One region of the Escherichia albertii genome, then DNA from elsewhere that is predicted to be linked to it. Evidence: predicted binding sites of a transcription regulator. Region 1 holds the regulator's gene; each other region holds the start of a gene.
What was found. The regulator PurR, encoded in region 1, represses purine synthesis genes. The targets are predictions, from matches to a motif close to CANGCAAACGTTTGCNTG.
Positions count from the first base shown of each region.

Region 2: the regulator PurR is predicted to act here: its motif matches at 1,217-1,234, upstream of purM (phosphoribosylformylglycinamidine cyclo-ligase).
Region 3: the regulator PurR is predicted to act here: its motif matches at 2,096-2,113, upstream of gcvT (glycine cleavage system aminomethyltransferase GcvT).
Region 4: the regulator PurR is predicted to act here: its motif matches at 1,251-1,268, upstream of pyrD (quinone-dependent dihydroorotate dehydrogenase).

Region 1 covers NZ_CP117568.1:695,488-699,253, reverse strand. The annotation lists gene punC (purine nucleoside transporter PunC) at 1-269, opposite strand, end outside; gene punR (DNA-binding transcriptional activator PunR) at 382-1,314, shown strand; gene purR (HTH-type transcriptional repressor PurR) at 1,311-2,336, opposite strand; gene cydH (cytochrome bd-I accessory subunit CydH) at 2,635-2,724, shown strand; gene sodB (superoxide dismutase [Fe]) at 3,016-3,597, opposite strand; gene mepH (peptidoglycan DD-endopeptidase MepH) at 3,725-3,766, opposite strand, start outside.
Region 2 covers NZ_CP117568.1:1,573,228-1,576,993, forward strand. The annotation lists gene uraA (uracil permease) at 1-257, opposite strand, end outside; gene upp (uracil phosphoribosyltransferase) at 346-972, opposite strand; gene purM (phosphoribosylformylglycinamidine cyclo-ligase) at 1,297-2,334, shown strand; gene purN (phosphoribosylglycinamide formyltransferase) at 2,334-2,975, shown strand; gene ppk1 (polyphosphate kinase 1) at 3,137-3,766, shown strand, end outside.
Region 3 covers NZ_CP117568.1:2,019,605-2,023,370, reverse strand. The annotation lists gene ubiH (2-octaprenyl-6-methoxyphenyl hydroxylase) at 1-530, shown strand, start outside; gene ubiI (FAD-dependent 2-octaprenylphenol hydroxylase) at 553-1,755, shown strand; partial or broken gene PS053_RS23150 (hypothetical protein) at 1,829-1,882, opposite strand; gene gcvT (glycine cleavage system aminomethyltransferase GcvT) at 2,203-3,297, shown strand; gene gcvH (glycine cleavage system protein GcvH) at 3,321-3,710, shown strand.
Region 4 covers NZ_CP117568.1:67,150-70,915, forward strand. The annotation lists gene pepN (aminopeptidase N) at 1-939, shown strand, start outside; gene pyrD (quinone-dependent dihydroorotate dehydrogenase) at 1,353-2,363, shown strand; gene zapC (cell division protein ZapC) at 2,537-3,079, shown strand; gene PS053_RS00330 (YcbX family protein) at 3,076-3,766, opposite strand, start outside.

The sequences.
Region 1 (3,766 bases):
CACAGCATGCCTAAACTACCCAGAGCAAAAATCGTTAAACCGATTAGTAACACGGGCTTACGACCATAACGGTCAGAGAGCGGCCCCCATAGAAGCTGGGCAGCGGCGAAACCAGCAAGGAACAGACTAAGGCTGGCACTGACGGCAGACGCAGGCGTTTGCAGATCGGCCTGAATGGCGGCAAAAGCGGGCAGATACATATCGGTTGCCAGAAAACCGAGTACGCTCAAACCCGCCAGCCAGACTAAAAATCTTTTCCCAGGTTGCATGTATATTCTCTAAATTCTTCAATTAAACACCGCCGCAAAGTGTAGGGAGTGAAATTCCTGTTGTGAAACGGTAATATTTGATGACTGGTTTCAAAAATTTTGCAGGCAAACTATGTGGTCAGAATATTCTCTCGAAGTTGTTGATGCGGTAGCGCGAAATGGCAGTTTTAGCGCTGCAGCCCAGGAGTTGCATCGCGTTCCTTCCGCTGTCAGCTATACCGTGCGTCAACTGGAGGAGTGGCTGGCGGTGCCGCTTTTTGAGCGCCGTCACCGTGATGTGGAATTGACCGCTGCCGGAGCGTGGTTTTTAAAAGAGGGGCGTTCTGTTGTCAAAAAAATGCAGATCACCCGCCAGCAATGTCAGCAAATTGCCAACGGCTGGCGCGGACAGTTAGCCATCGCGGTGGATAATATTGTCAGGCCAGAGCGTACTCGTCAGTTGATCGTTGATTTTTATCGCCACTTTGATGACGTCGAGCTTCTGGTTTTTCAGGAGGTATTTAATGGCGTCTGGGATGCGCTTTCCGACGGGCGTGTCGAACTGGCGATTGGCGCGACACGAGCGATTCCGGTCGGAGGACGTTATGCCTTCCGTGATATGGGGATGTTAAGCTGGAGTTGCGTTGTCGCCAGCCATCATCCACTGGCGTCTATGGCGGGGCCGTTCAGCGATGATACGTTGCGTAATTGGCCGTCATTGGTGCGCGAGGACACCTCACGAACGTTGCCAAAACGTATTACTTGGCTGCTGGATAACCAAAAAAGACTTGTAGTGCCTGACTGGGAGTCGTCAGCAACGTGTATTTCCGCTGGATTGTGTATTGGCATGGTGCCGACGCATTTCGCCAAACCGTGGCTTAACGAGGAGAAATGGGTAGCACTGGAACTGGAAAATCCATTCCCTGATTCGGCATGTTGTCTGACCTGGCAGCAGAATGATATGTCACCAGCATTGACCTGGCTGCTGGACTATCTGGGGGACAGCGAGACTCTTAATAAGGAGTGGCTACGGGAACCGGAAGAGGCTCCCGTAGTGAACGATTAGCGACGGTAGTCGCGGAACGGGCCGTCAGCTACGGAGCGGCGTTCAATAAGGCGTGGATGAACTTCAATGGACTGCGGTTCTTCGCGTTTGTTGACGATACGATCTAACAGCATGTTGAATGCCGTTTCACCCAGTGAATCTTTCGGCTGATGGATAGTAGTCAACGCCGGGGTAAAATAACGAGCGTTGCGCACATTATCATAACCGATCAGCGAAACATCCTGCGGCACGCGCAGACCCATTTCGTCAGCGGCGCAGAGTGCGCCCATCGCCATAATATCGCCACCACAGAAGACGGCAGTAGGGCGGTGTGATTGCGACAGGATTTGCTGCATGGCGCGATAACCGGATTCCGGCTCAAAGTCACCTTGTACAATCCAGTTTTCCGGCACCTTGATCATGGCTTCTTCCATTGCCTTCATAAAGCCAGCCAGACGGCCAGCACCGGTGTTGCGCTCCAGAGGGCCAGGAATAACGCCGATTTCGCGATGGCCGCGTTCAATCAGATAGCGTCCAGCCATGTAGCCGCCTTCAAACGCGTTATCGATGACCGCATCGGTAAAATCTGCTTTTGCTTCCCCCCAGTCCATCACCACCATCGGAATATGACGGTACTCTTCCAGCATTGCCAGTAGCGGTTCTGGATACTCAGAACACATAACCAGAAGGCCATCAACGCGTTTTTGCGCCATCATCGACAGATAGGCACGCTGTTTCTCAAGATTGTTCCACGCATTACCCAGAATCAGGGTATAGCCTTTCTGGAAGCAATTTTTTTCAACTGCTTCAATAATTTCGGCAAAATAGGCCGCTTCGCTGCTGGTCGCCAGCAAACCGATAGACTTGGTGTGGTTAACCTTCAGGCTACGCGCCACCGCGCTAGGGGAATAGTGTAATTCTTTAATCGCTGCCCACACGGCATTGCGCGTTTCTTCAGCGACGAAACGTGTTTTGTTAATTACGTGTGATACAGTTGTAGTGGAAACGTTTGCTCGTTTCGCTACATCTTTTATTGTTGCCATTCCATTTCACTCCAGACCCTAACTTCAGCTCCTGCAAAATCGCAAGGTAAACGTTTGCCTTTACACACCTTACGCACAACAAAAATGTTGCGGTACGCCGAAAAAACGACACGGAGCGTCAGAAAGGGGTCAATGGCCAGTACGCAAATAGTATAAGCGTGGAATTTTGGCCGATCTTGACGAAAAGGGGAAGTGGTAAAAGCACTTATCATAATAAATGCCGGGAGATTTTTTCATCGCAGTGTGTAAAAATGCGTAATATCACTTTTTGTGTGGTAATAAGAAAGGAGAAAACTTGATGAGCACCGACCTTAAATTTTCACTGGTAACAACTATTATCGTTCTGGGTTTGATCGTGGCCGTGGGTCTGACAGCCGCGCTGCACTGATTTCCTCCCGAGGGAGCTTATGTTCCCTCACATCCTCTTTCCTTTGTTAGCAAAATGACCGAGCGTTCAGTTAATGGTTTTGTTACTGCTGATGTTTGTGTCAGCCAGAAAATGACCCGAAGCAGTTGGTGTTGCCAACAGTTAATAAAACAAAAACGCAGAAGGCGTACCTTCTGCGTTACAGGTTACTGATAAAATGCAATTTATTGCGCCGGATACACTGTTAACGCCTCATTTGCGCAGGACTGATTAGCGTAGTGCATCAGGCAATGTTGCATTTGCCATCAGTGATTATGCGGCGAGATTTTTCGCCACGAACGCCCAGTTCACCAGCGCCCAGAAGTGTTCCAGGTAGCCAGGGCGAGCATTGCGATAATCGATGTAATAAGCGTGTTCCCAGACATCAACGGTCAGCAGCGGAGTTGCATCGGTGGTCAGCGGAGTTCCGGCGTTAGAGGTAGAAACGATAGCCAGTTTGCCGTCGCTATTTTTCACCAGCCAGGTCCAGCCGGAGCCGAAGTTTTTGATGGCAGCATCAGTAAACTGTGCTTTGAAATCGGCAAAGCTGCCAAAAGACGCGGCGATAGCGTCAGCCAGTTCACCTGTCGGTTCGCCACCCGCGTTTGGCGCCAGGCAGTTCCAGTAGAAAGTGTGGTTCCAGACCTGGGCAGCGTTGTTAAATACGCCACCTTCAGAGCTACGAATAATCTCTTCCAGTGATTTACCTTCAAACGCGGTGCCTTTGATCAGGTTGTTCAGATTAGTGACGTAAGTCTGATGATGTTTGCCGTAGTGATACTCGATGGTTTCCGCAGAAATGTGCGGTGCCAGAGCGTCTTTAGCATATGGTAGTGCAGGTAATTCGAATGACATTGCTACTCTCCTTTATTATTAATTGGTATACGCACAATAGCCTTATTGTGAGTACGGATAGGGTAGCAAATTAAAAGGTGAGACAAAAGATGAACTTACCCTGTTGCCGTAACAACAGGGTAAAGTTTTAGCGAAGTGTTTTGGGGGTCATTACCCGACGAGCGCCAAC
Region 2 (3,766 bases), 880 kb from region 1:
CCTAACGGCAACAACAACAATACCGGGGAAATAAAGGCAAAGCTGGAACCGAGATAAGCAGGGATTTTCCCTTTACAGATGAAGAGATATAGCAGCGTCCCGATACCGTTAAATAACAGTACGGTCGCCGGGTTAATATGAAATAAGACGGGCACCAGGACGGTTGCACCAAACATGGCGAATAAATGCTGCAAACTAAGCGGGATTGTCTGTAAAAGTGGCGGTCTTTCACTCACCCCGATAGCACGGCGCGTCATAGTATTATCCTCTGTATATTTTGTGTTATAGGCGCTTTACTCAAAAAAAAGCCGACTCTTAAAGTCGGCTTTAATTATTTTTTATTCGTTATTTCGTACCAAAGATTTTGTCACCGGCATCGCCGAGGCCCGGAATAATGTATCCGTGCTCGTTCAGCCCCTGGTCAATCGACGCAGTATAAAGTTCAACATCCGGGTGCGCTTTTTCCAGCGCAGCGATACCTTCCGGCGCAGCCACCAGCACCAGCACTTTAATGCTGCTGCAACCTGCTTTTTTCAGCAGGTCAATGGTCGCGATAACGGAACCACCGGTTGCCAGCATTGGGTCGACGATCAGCGCCATACGCTCATCAATGTTCGACACCAGCTTCTGGAAGTAAGGTACCGGCTCCAGCGTTTCTTCGTTACGATACATACCAACTACGCTGATACGCGCGCTCGGAACATTTTCCAGCACGCCGTCCATCATCCCCAGACCCGCGCGCAGAATTGGCACCACGGTAATTTTCTTACCTTTGATCTGGTCGATTTCTACCGGGCCGTTCCAGCCTTCGATGGTTACTTTTTCTGTTTCGAGGTCGGCGGTCGCTTCGTAAGTCAGCAGGCTACCCACTTCGGAAGCGAGTTCACGAAAGCGCTTGGTGCTGATGTCTTGCTCACGCATCAGTCCCAGCTTGTGTTTGACGAGTGGGTGTTTGACTTCCACGATCTTCATACTCTTTCTCCTTTGAGGGGCAGCCACAAAAAAAATCGACGGATTATACCGCCTTTCTTTAAGCTGGCAATATTATTTTCGTTGACTTTAGTCAAAATGATAACGATTTGAGATAAAGTTATTTTATATTCAAATGGTTACGAAAGAAGATTATTCCATCTGAAAACCATTCTTTGCCTTCATGCAAGTTTTCTTTCGCCACACGAATGGTCAAAAGAAGCGAAAAAAGGTTGTGTAAAGCAGTCTCGCAAACGTTTGCTTTCCCTGTTAGAATTGCGCCGAATTTTATTTTTCTACCGCAAGTAACGCGTGGGGACCCAAGCAGTGACCGATAAAACCTCTCTTAGCTACAAAGATGCCGGTGTTGATATTGACGCAGGTAATGCTCTGGTTGGAAGAATCAAAGACGTAGTGAAGAAAACGCGTCGCCCGGAAGTCATGGGCGGCCTGGGCGGCTTCGGTGCGCTGTGCGCGTTGCCGCAAAAATATCGCGAACCCGTGCTGGTTTCCGGCACTGACGGCGTAGGCACCAAGCTGCGTCTGGCAATGGATTTAAAACGTCACGACACCATTGGTATCGATCTGGTCGCTATGTGTGTTAACGATCTGGTGGTGCAAGGCGCTGAACCGCTCTTTTTCCTCGACTATTACGCGACCGGAAAACTGGATGTTGATACCGCCTCTTCGGTGATAAGCGGTATCGCCGAAGGTTGTCTGCAATCCGGCTGTGCGCTGGTGGGCGGCGAAACGGCGGAAATGCCGGGGATGTATCACGGCGAAGATTATGACGTTGCGGGTTTCTGTGTTGGAGTGGTAGAAAAATCAGAAATCATCGATGGTTCTAAAGTTAGCGACGGCGATGTGCTGATTGCTCTCGGATCCAGCGGCCCGCACTCGAACGGCTACTCTCTGGTGCGCAAAATTATTGAAGTCAGCGGTTGCGACCCACAAACCACCGAACTCGACGGCAAACCGTTAGCCGATCATCTACTGGCGCCCACTCGCATTTATGTGAAATCAGTGCTGGAGCTAATCGAAAAAGTTGATGTGCACGCCATTGCTCACCTGACCGGCGGCGGCTTCTGGGAAAATATTCCGCGTGTATTACCGGAAAACACTCAGGCAGTCATTGATGAATCCTCCTGGCAGTGGCCGGCAGTGTTTCACTGGCTGCAAACAGCAGGCAACGTCAGCCGCCATGAAATGTATCGCACCTTCAACTGCGGCGTCGGGATGATTATCGCCGTGCCTGCTCCGAAAGTGGACAAAGCCCTCGCCCTGCTCAATGCCAACGGTGAAAACGCGTGGAAAATCGGTATCATCAAAGCTTCTGATTCCGAACAACGCGTGGTTATTGAATAATGAATATTGTGGTGCTTATTTCCGGCAACGGAAGTAATTTGCAGGCAATTATTGATGCCTGCAAAGCCAACAAAATTAAAGGCACCCTACGGGCAGTTTTCAGTAATAAGGCCGACGCGTTCGGCCTTGAACGCGCCCGCCAGGCCGGTATTGCAACACATACACTTGTCGCCAGCGAGTTTGACAGCCGTGAAGCTTATGATCGGGAGTTGATTCATGAGATCGACGTTTACTCTCCCGATGTCGTGGTACTGGCCGGTTTTATGCGCATTCTCAGCCCGGCATTTGTTTCCCACTATGCCGGGCGTTTGCTGAATATCCACCCCTCCCTGCTACCGAAATATCCCGGCTTGCATACCCATCGTCAGGCACTGGAAAACGGCGATGAGGAACATGGTACATCGGTGCATTTCGTGACCGATGAACTGGATGGCGGCCCGGTTATTTTACAGGCTAAAGTTCCGGTTTTTGCCGGTGATACGGAAGATGAAATTACAGCCCGCGTGCAAACTCAGGAGCACGCCATTTACCCACTGGTGATTAGCTGGTTTGTCGATGGTCGCCTGAAAATGAACGAAAACGCCGCATGGCTGGATGGTCAGCGTCTGCCGCCGCAGGGCTATGCCGCTGACGAAGAGTAGTATCCCCTTTTAAAGCGCCAGTGTTGGCGCTTTATCTCATCTGTAAATCGCAGGCCCCAGCAGTTTTTTTCCCCCTTTTCTGGCATAGTTGGACATCTGTCAATATTGCTCGCCATAATATCCAGGCAGTGTCCCGTGAATACAACGGAGTAAAAGTGGTAATGGGTCAGGAAAAGCTATACATCGAAAAAGAGCTCAGTTGGTTATCGTTCAATGAACGCGTGCTTCAGGAAGCGGCGGACAAATCTAACCCGCTGATTGAAAGGATGCGTTTCCTGGGGATCTACTCCAATAACCTTGATGAGTTCTATAAAGTCCGCTTCGCCGAGCTGAAGCGACGTATCATTATTAGCGAAGAACAAGGCTCTAATTCTCACTCCCGCCACCTGCTGGGAAAAATTCAGTCCCGGGTGCTGAAAGCCGATCAGGAATTCGACGGCCTGTACAATGAACTGCTGCTGGAAATGGCTCGTAACCAAATTTTCCTGATCAATGAACGCCAGCTCTCCGTCAATCAGCAAAACTGGCTGCGTCATTACTTTAAACAGTATCTACGTCAGCACATTACGCCGATTTTAATTAACCCTGACACTGATTTAGTCCAGTTCCTGAAAGATGATTACACCTATCTGGCAGTAGAAATTATCCGTGGCGATACTATCCGCTATGCGCTGCTGGAAATCCCGTCAGATAAAGTACCGCGCTTTGTAAATTTACCGCCGGAAGCGCCACGGCGTCGCAAGCCTATGATCCTTCTGGATAACATTTTGCGTTATTGCCTGGATGATATT
Region 3 (3,766 bases), 1.3 Mb from region 1:
ACGAACGCTGTTCGTTGGTCTGGTGTCATCCACTGGAACGGCGCGAAGAGGTGCTGGCGTGGAGCGACGAGAAGTTTTGCCGTGAACTCCAGTCTGCCTTTGGCTGGCGACTGGGGCAAATTACCCATGCAGGAAAACGCAGTGCTTATCCGCTGGCGTTAACTCGCGCTGCCAAACCTATTACCCATCGTACCGTGCTGGTAGGTAATGCGGCGCAAACCCTGCACCCGATCGCCGGGCAAGGATTCAACCTTGGTATGCGTGATGTGATGAGTCTTGCGGAAACTCTGACTCAGGCGCAGGAGCGTGCAGAAGATATTGGTGATTACGGCGTATTGTGCCGTTATCAGCAGCGTCGGCAGAGCGATCGCGAAGCAACCATTAGCGTCACGGACAGTCTGGTGCATCTCTTTGCCAACCGTTGGGCGCCGCTGATTGCCGGGCGTAACCTCGGGCTGATGGCGATGGAATTATTCACTCCGGCACGCGATGTGCTGGCGCAGCGCACCCTCGGTTGGGTAGCGCGTTGAAGGCGGCTTTAAGGAATAAACAATGCAAAGTGTTGATGTAGCCATTGTTGGCGGCGGCATGGTGGGGCTGGCGGTTGCCTGCGGCTTACAGGGGAGCGGATTACGCGTCGCCGTACTGGAGCAGCGCGTACCGGAACCTCTGGCGGCGGATGCACCACCACAACTGCGCGTTTCGGCTATCAATGCCGCCAGCGAAAAATTACTCACCCGTCTTGGCGTCTGGCAGGAGATCCTCTCCCGCAGAGCTAGCTGCTATCACGGCATGGAAGTGTGGGATAAAGACAGTTTTGGTCACATCTCGTTTGATGATCAAAGCATGGGCTATAGCCATCTTGGGCATATCGTTGAAAATTCAGTCATTCACTACGCGCTGTGGAACAAAGCGCAGCAGTCGTCAGATATCAGCCTGTTAGCCCCCGCAGAATTACAGCAGGTTGCCTGGGGAGAGAACGAAACCTTCCTGACGTTGAAAGACGGCAGTATGTTAACGGCGCGTCTGGTGATTGGCGCAGACGGCGCTAATTCCTGGTTGCGCAACAAAGCCGATATTCCGCTGACTTTCTGGGATTATCAGCATCACGCGCTGGTGGCGACTATTCGCACGGAAGAGCCGCATGAAGCAGTGGCGCGCCAGATTTTCCACGGCGAAGGCATTCTGGCCTTTTTGCCGCTTAGCGATACGCATCTTTGCTCAATTGTTTGGTCATTAGCACCACAGGAAGCGAAACGGATGCAGCAGGCAAGCGAAGAGGAATTTAATCGCGCGTTAAATATCGCTTTTGATAATCGCCTGGGCTTATGCAAGGTTGAGAGTGAACGCCCGGTGTTCCCGTTGACGGGGCGCTATGCGCGCCAGTTTGCCGCGCACCGTCTGGCGCTGGTGGGCGACGCCGCGCATACCATTCATCCGTTGGCAGGCCAGGGCGTGAATCTCGGCTTTATGGATGCCGCGGAGCTGATTGCTGAACTGAAACGGTTGCATCGTCAGGGTAAAGACATCGGGCAGTACATTTACCTGCGTCGCTATGAGCGTAGCCGCAAACACAGCGCGGCGTTGATGTTGGCAGGTATGCAGGGATTCCGCGATCTGTTTTCCGGGGCTAATCCGGCGAAAAAACTACTGCGCGATATTGGGCTGAAACTGGCCGATACGCTTCCTGGCGTTAAACCGCAACTTATCCGTCAGGCAATGGGATTAAATGATTTGCCTGAATGGCTGCGTTAAAAATTTCCCCTCTGCTGTTTATTTGATACCCATCACACTTTTATCTCCCGGTTTTTTCGCCGGGAGATTTTCCTCATTTGAAATAAACTAATTTCACCTGCAATTTCGCATTATATTTTCTAATGTCTCATTTTTTGGGTTTGGTGATTTCTGACATCTTTTTAGTTCTTAATATTGGCTTATATGAATTCGTTGTCTGAATATGGTGTGTTTGCATAAGAATATGAATATTTTTTAGTTTTTTATTCTGTTGAGATTTTGGCATTTTTTAACCATAAGCTAATGTGATGATCAATTTTACCTTATGGTTAACCGTCTGTTTCGGTGGTAAGTTCAGGGAAAAGAGAACGATTGCGTTGGGGACCGGGAGTGGCTCCGATGCTGGGTTTCGTGGTGATGATTTCACCGTGAAAAAGTTGTCAGCCCCGCTTATTCAATGAGGACAAGATGGCACAACAGACACCTTTGTACGAACAACACACGCTTTGCGGCGCTCGCATGGTGGATTTCCACGGCTGGATGATGCCGCTGCATTATGGTTCGCAAATCGACGAACACCACGCGGTACGCACCGATGCGGGAATGTTTGATGTGTCACATATGACCATCGTCGATCTTCGCGGCAGTCGCACCCGGGAGTTTCTGCGTTATCTGCTGGCGAACGATGTGGCGAAGCTCACCAAAAGCGGAAAAGCCCTTTACTCGGGGATGTTAAATGCCTCTGGCGGGGTGATAGATGACCTCATCGTCTACTACTTCACTGAAGATTTCTTCCGCCTCGTTGTCAACTCCGCCACCCGCGAAAAAGACCTCTCCTGGATTACCCAACACGCTGAACCTTTTGGCATCGAAATTACCGTTCGTGATGACCTCTCCATGATTGCCGTACAAGGGCCGAATGCGCAGGCAAAAGCTGCCACACTGTTTAATGATGCTCAGCGTCAGGCGGTGGAAGGGATGAAACCCTTCTTTGGCGTGCAGGCGGGCGATCTGTTTATTGCCACCACCGGTTATACCGGTGAAGTGGGCTACGAAATTGCGCTGCCCAATGAAAAAGCGGCGGATTTCTGGCGCGCGCTGGTAGAAGCGGGCGTTAAGCCATGTGGCCTGGGCGCGCGTGACACGCTGCGTCTGGAGGCGGGTATGAATCTTTATGGTCAGGAGATGGACGAAACCATTTCTCCTTTAGCCGCCAACATGGGCTGGACCATCGCCTGGGAACCGGCAGATCGTGACTTTATCGGTCGCGAAGCCCTGGAAGCGCAGCGTGAACATGGCACAGAAAAATTAGTTGGCCTGGTGATGACCGAAAAAGGCGTGCTGCGTAATGAACTGCCGGTACGTTTTACCGATGCGCAGGGCAATCAGCATGAAGGCATTATCACCAGCGGGACGTTCTCCCCGACGCTGGGTTACAGCATTGCGCTGGCGCGCGTGCCGGAAGGCATTGGCGAAACGGCGATTGTGCAAATTCGCAACCGTGAGATGCCGGTTAAAGTGACTAAACCTGTTTTTGTGCGTAACGGCAAAGCCGTCGCGTGATTTACTTTTTTGGAGATTGATTGATGAGCAACGTACCAGCAGAACTGAAATACAGCAAAGAACACGAATGGCTGCGTAAAGAAGCCGACGGCACTTACACTGTTGGCATCACTGAGCACGCTCAGGAGCTGTTAGGCGATATGGTGTTTGTTGACCTGCCGGAAGTCGGCGCAACGGTAAGCGCGGGCGATGACTGCGCGGTTGCCGAATCGGTAAAAGCGGCGTCAGACATTTATGCGCCAGTAAGCGGTGAAATCGTGGCGGTGAACGACGCACTGAGCGACTCCCCGGAACTGGTAAACAGCGAGCCGTACGCTGGTGGCTGGATCTTTAAAATCAAAGCCAGCGATGAAAGCGAACTGGATTCACTGCTGGATGCGACCGCATACGAAGCATTGTTAGAAGACGAGTAACGGCTTTATCCCTCTTCTGCGGGAGAGGGCCGGGGTGAGGAAAATTCGCGCCTCAC
Region 4 (3,766 bases), 630 kb from region 1:
CGTAATGATTTTTCTCGCTGGGATGCGGCACAAAGCCTGCTGGCAACCTATATCAAGTTAAACGTTGTTCGTCATCAGCAAGGGCAGCCGCTGTCTCTGCCAGCACATGTTGCCGATGCTTTCCGCGCAGTACTCCTTGATGAGCTGATTGATCCGGCGCTGGCGGCGGAGATCCTGACGCTGCCTTCCGTGAATGAAATGGCGGAACTGTTCGATATTATTGATTCAATAGCCATTGCCGAAGTACGCGAAGCACTTACCCGGACTCTGGCGACTGAACTGGCGGATGAACTGCTGGCTATTTATAACGCGAATTACCAGCGCGAGTACCATGTTGAACATGAAGACATTGCGAAACGCGCTCTGCGTAATGCCTGCCTGCGCTTCCTTGCTTTTGGTGAAACACACCTGGCTGATGTGCTGGTGAGTAAGCAGTTCCACGAAGCGAACAATATGACCGATGCGCTGGCGGCGCTTTCGGCGGCGGTTGCTGCACAGTTGCCATGCCGCGACGCGCTGATGCAGGAGTACGATGATAAGTGGCATCACGACGGTCTGGTGATGGATAAATGGTTTATTCTGCAAGCCACCAGCCCGGCAGCGAATGTACTGGAGACAGTGCGTGGTCTGTTGCAACATCGTTCATTTACCATGAGTAACCCAAACCGCATCCGTTCGTTGATTGGCGCATTTGCGGGCAGCAACCCAGCAGCATTCCATGCCGAAGATGGCAGTGGTTATCAGTTCCTGGTGGAAATGCTTACCGACCTGAACAGCCGGAACCCACAAGTAGCTTCGCGCCTGATTGAACCGCTGATTCGCCTGAAACGTTACGATGCCAAACGTCAGGATAAAATGCGGGCGGCGCTGGAGCAGTTGAAAGGCCTGGAAAATCTCTCTGGCGATCTGTACGAGAAGATTACCAAAGCACTGGCTTGATACGAGTGAGCCAAAATGCCGGATGTGACGCTGATACGTCTTATCAGACCTGCTAATCTGTTGAAATTGCGAGTCTTTGTGGGGCAGGTAAGATGTTCACGCCGCATCCGACATATTAATCATGACGCCGGACGGGTCGTTCAGGGCGTCCACGCTGCATCATCCGATGCAGCGTTTTCGATTCCAGTTCAGCTAGCTGAATTGATCCTAACATAGCGACGCACCATCTCCTGCTATCTGCATCAATATTACGAATGTCCGTGCCTGGCGCCACCAGAAAGAAAAGCTTAAAAAGTATAAAAAAAGCGCAATAAGAAAACGTTTGCTATTTATTGCCGCAGGTCAATTCCCTTTTGCTCTGAACTCGCACATAATACGCCCCCGGTTTGCATACCGGGAATCCAGGAGAGTTCATGTACTACCCCTTCGTTCGTAAAGCCCTTTTTCAGCTCGATCCAGAGCGCGCTCATGAGTTTACTTTTCAGCAGTTGCGTCGTATTACCGGAACGCCGCTGGAGGCATTAATCCGGCAAAACGTTCCGGCGAAACCGGTTAGCTGCATGGGCCTGACGTTTAAAAACCCGCTTGGTCTGGCTGCTGGCCTTGATAAAGATGGCGAATGTATTGATGCGCTGGGAGCAATGGGATTTGGATCGATCGAGATCGGCACTGTCACCCCGCGCCCTCAGCCAGGTAATGATAAACCGCGTCTCTTCCGTCTGGTTGATGCTGAAGGTTTGATCAACCGCATGGGCTTTAATAATCTCGGCGTTGATAACCTCGTTGAGAATGTTAAAAAAGCCCATTACGACGGTGTTTTAGGGATTAATATCGGCAAAAATAAAGATACGCCGGTAGAACAAGGCAAAGATGACTATCTGATTTGTATGGAAAAAATCTATGCCTACGCGGGATATATCGCCATCAATATTTCATCGCCAAATACCCCAGGCTTACGTACCCTGCAATATGGTGAAGCCCTGGATGATTTATTAACTGCAATTAAAAATAAGCAAAATGATCTGCAAGCGATCCATCATAAATATGTTCCGATTGCAGTGAAGATCGCGCCGGATCTTTCTGAAGAAGAATTGATCCAGGTTGCTGATAGTTTAGTTCGTCATAATATTGATGGCGTCATTGCGACTAATACTACACTCGATCGTTCTTTAGTTCAGGGGATGAAAAATTGTGATCAAACAGGTGGGTTAAGTGGTCGTCCGTTACAATTAAAAAGCACGGAAATTATTCGCCGCTTGTCGCAGGAATTAAATGGGCGCTTACCGATCATCGGTGTGGGCGGTATTGACTCGGTAATTGCAGCTCGTGAGAAGATTGCAGCGGGTGCTTCACTGGTGCAAATTTATTCTGGTTTTATTTTTAAAGGTCCGCCGCTGATTAAAGAAATCGTTACCCATATCTAATTATTCCTTTCAATTTCTCTTTATAAGATAATCAGGGCTTTATTTTCAGCCCTGGTTGTTTTATATTCATTGTTGTTGCTTATTTAGACATTTTGTACTTTTCTTGTTGAGGTTATTAATCGAAGCGACAATGGAATATGTGGCGGTGAATTTATAGAGTAGGAGAGAGGCATATGAGAATTAAACCAGATGATAACTGGCGTTGGTATTACGATGAAGAGCATGATCGTATGATGCTTGATTTAGCCAATGGTATGCTATTTCGCTCACGTTTTGCTCGTAAAATGTTGACGCCGGATGCCTTTGCTCCTGCGGGATTTTGCGTTGATGACGCCGCGCTCTATTTTTCCTTTGAGGAAAAATGCCGCGATTTAGATTTATCCAAAGAACAAAAAGCCGAACTGGTACTCAATGCGCTAGTGGCAATTCGATATCTCAAACCACAAATGCCGAAAAGTTGGCATTTTGTTTCTCATGGGGAAATGTGGGCGCCGATGCCAGGTGATGCCGCCTGTGTCTGGTTGAGCGACACCAACGAACAAGTTAATTTACTGGTCGTTGAATCTGGTGAAAATGCTGCGCTATGTCTACTGGCGCAACCTTGCATAGTTATCGCCGGGCGCGCTATGCAACTGGGTGATGCCATCAAAATTATGAATGACAGACTAAGACCGCATATGAGTTATGACAGTCTCAGCCTTGAGCAAGCCGTTTAACTTTTCAGTTTCAGCGTAGTTTTCGGTACACAACTGCAACAAAGAATAGTCCCGTCGTCGTCCATGGCTGATTTTTTCAGTGGCGTGACTTCGCCCTCTAAAAGCTGAATGCGGCAACTTCCGCAAATGCCCGCACGGCAAGAATAGGGTATGCGAATTCCCTGATTTTCTAATTGTTCCAGCAATACCTGTTGGTTATTACCGCGAAATATTTGTCCCTGCCAGTTGATATCTACGTTTGCATCTGGTTGCTGCGTAGTAACGACAGTATCGTCTGTAGCAGCCGTGCCGTAGGTTTTTGACGGGGTAGTCGCCAGGATTTCCACCTTATCGCCAACACGAATAACGCCACTATTGCGGGCAATTAAATTCTGACCAAAATCGACATCGCCGTTATCTTGTGCGGTGCGAAAAGATTGCAGCGTTTTTAACGGTTCGCCAGCCGGGTGCTTTTGTCCTTTTTCTGGACTGATAGTCGTGAAAATACAACGGCTGCAGGGTTTCACTACATCAAATACTACGTCGCCTATCCGAATGATTTTCCAGGTATCTTCTTCCCATGCTGCTACGCCGGATACCACCAGATTCGGACGGAACTGCTCCATTTTGACGCTTGCCGGACAGCGTTGTTGAACATCGCGCAATGAGGCTTCATTAGCGAGCAGATAGGGATAGCCATCGGCAAAG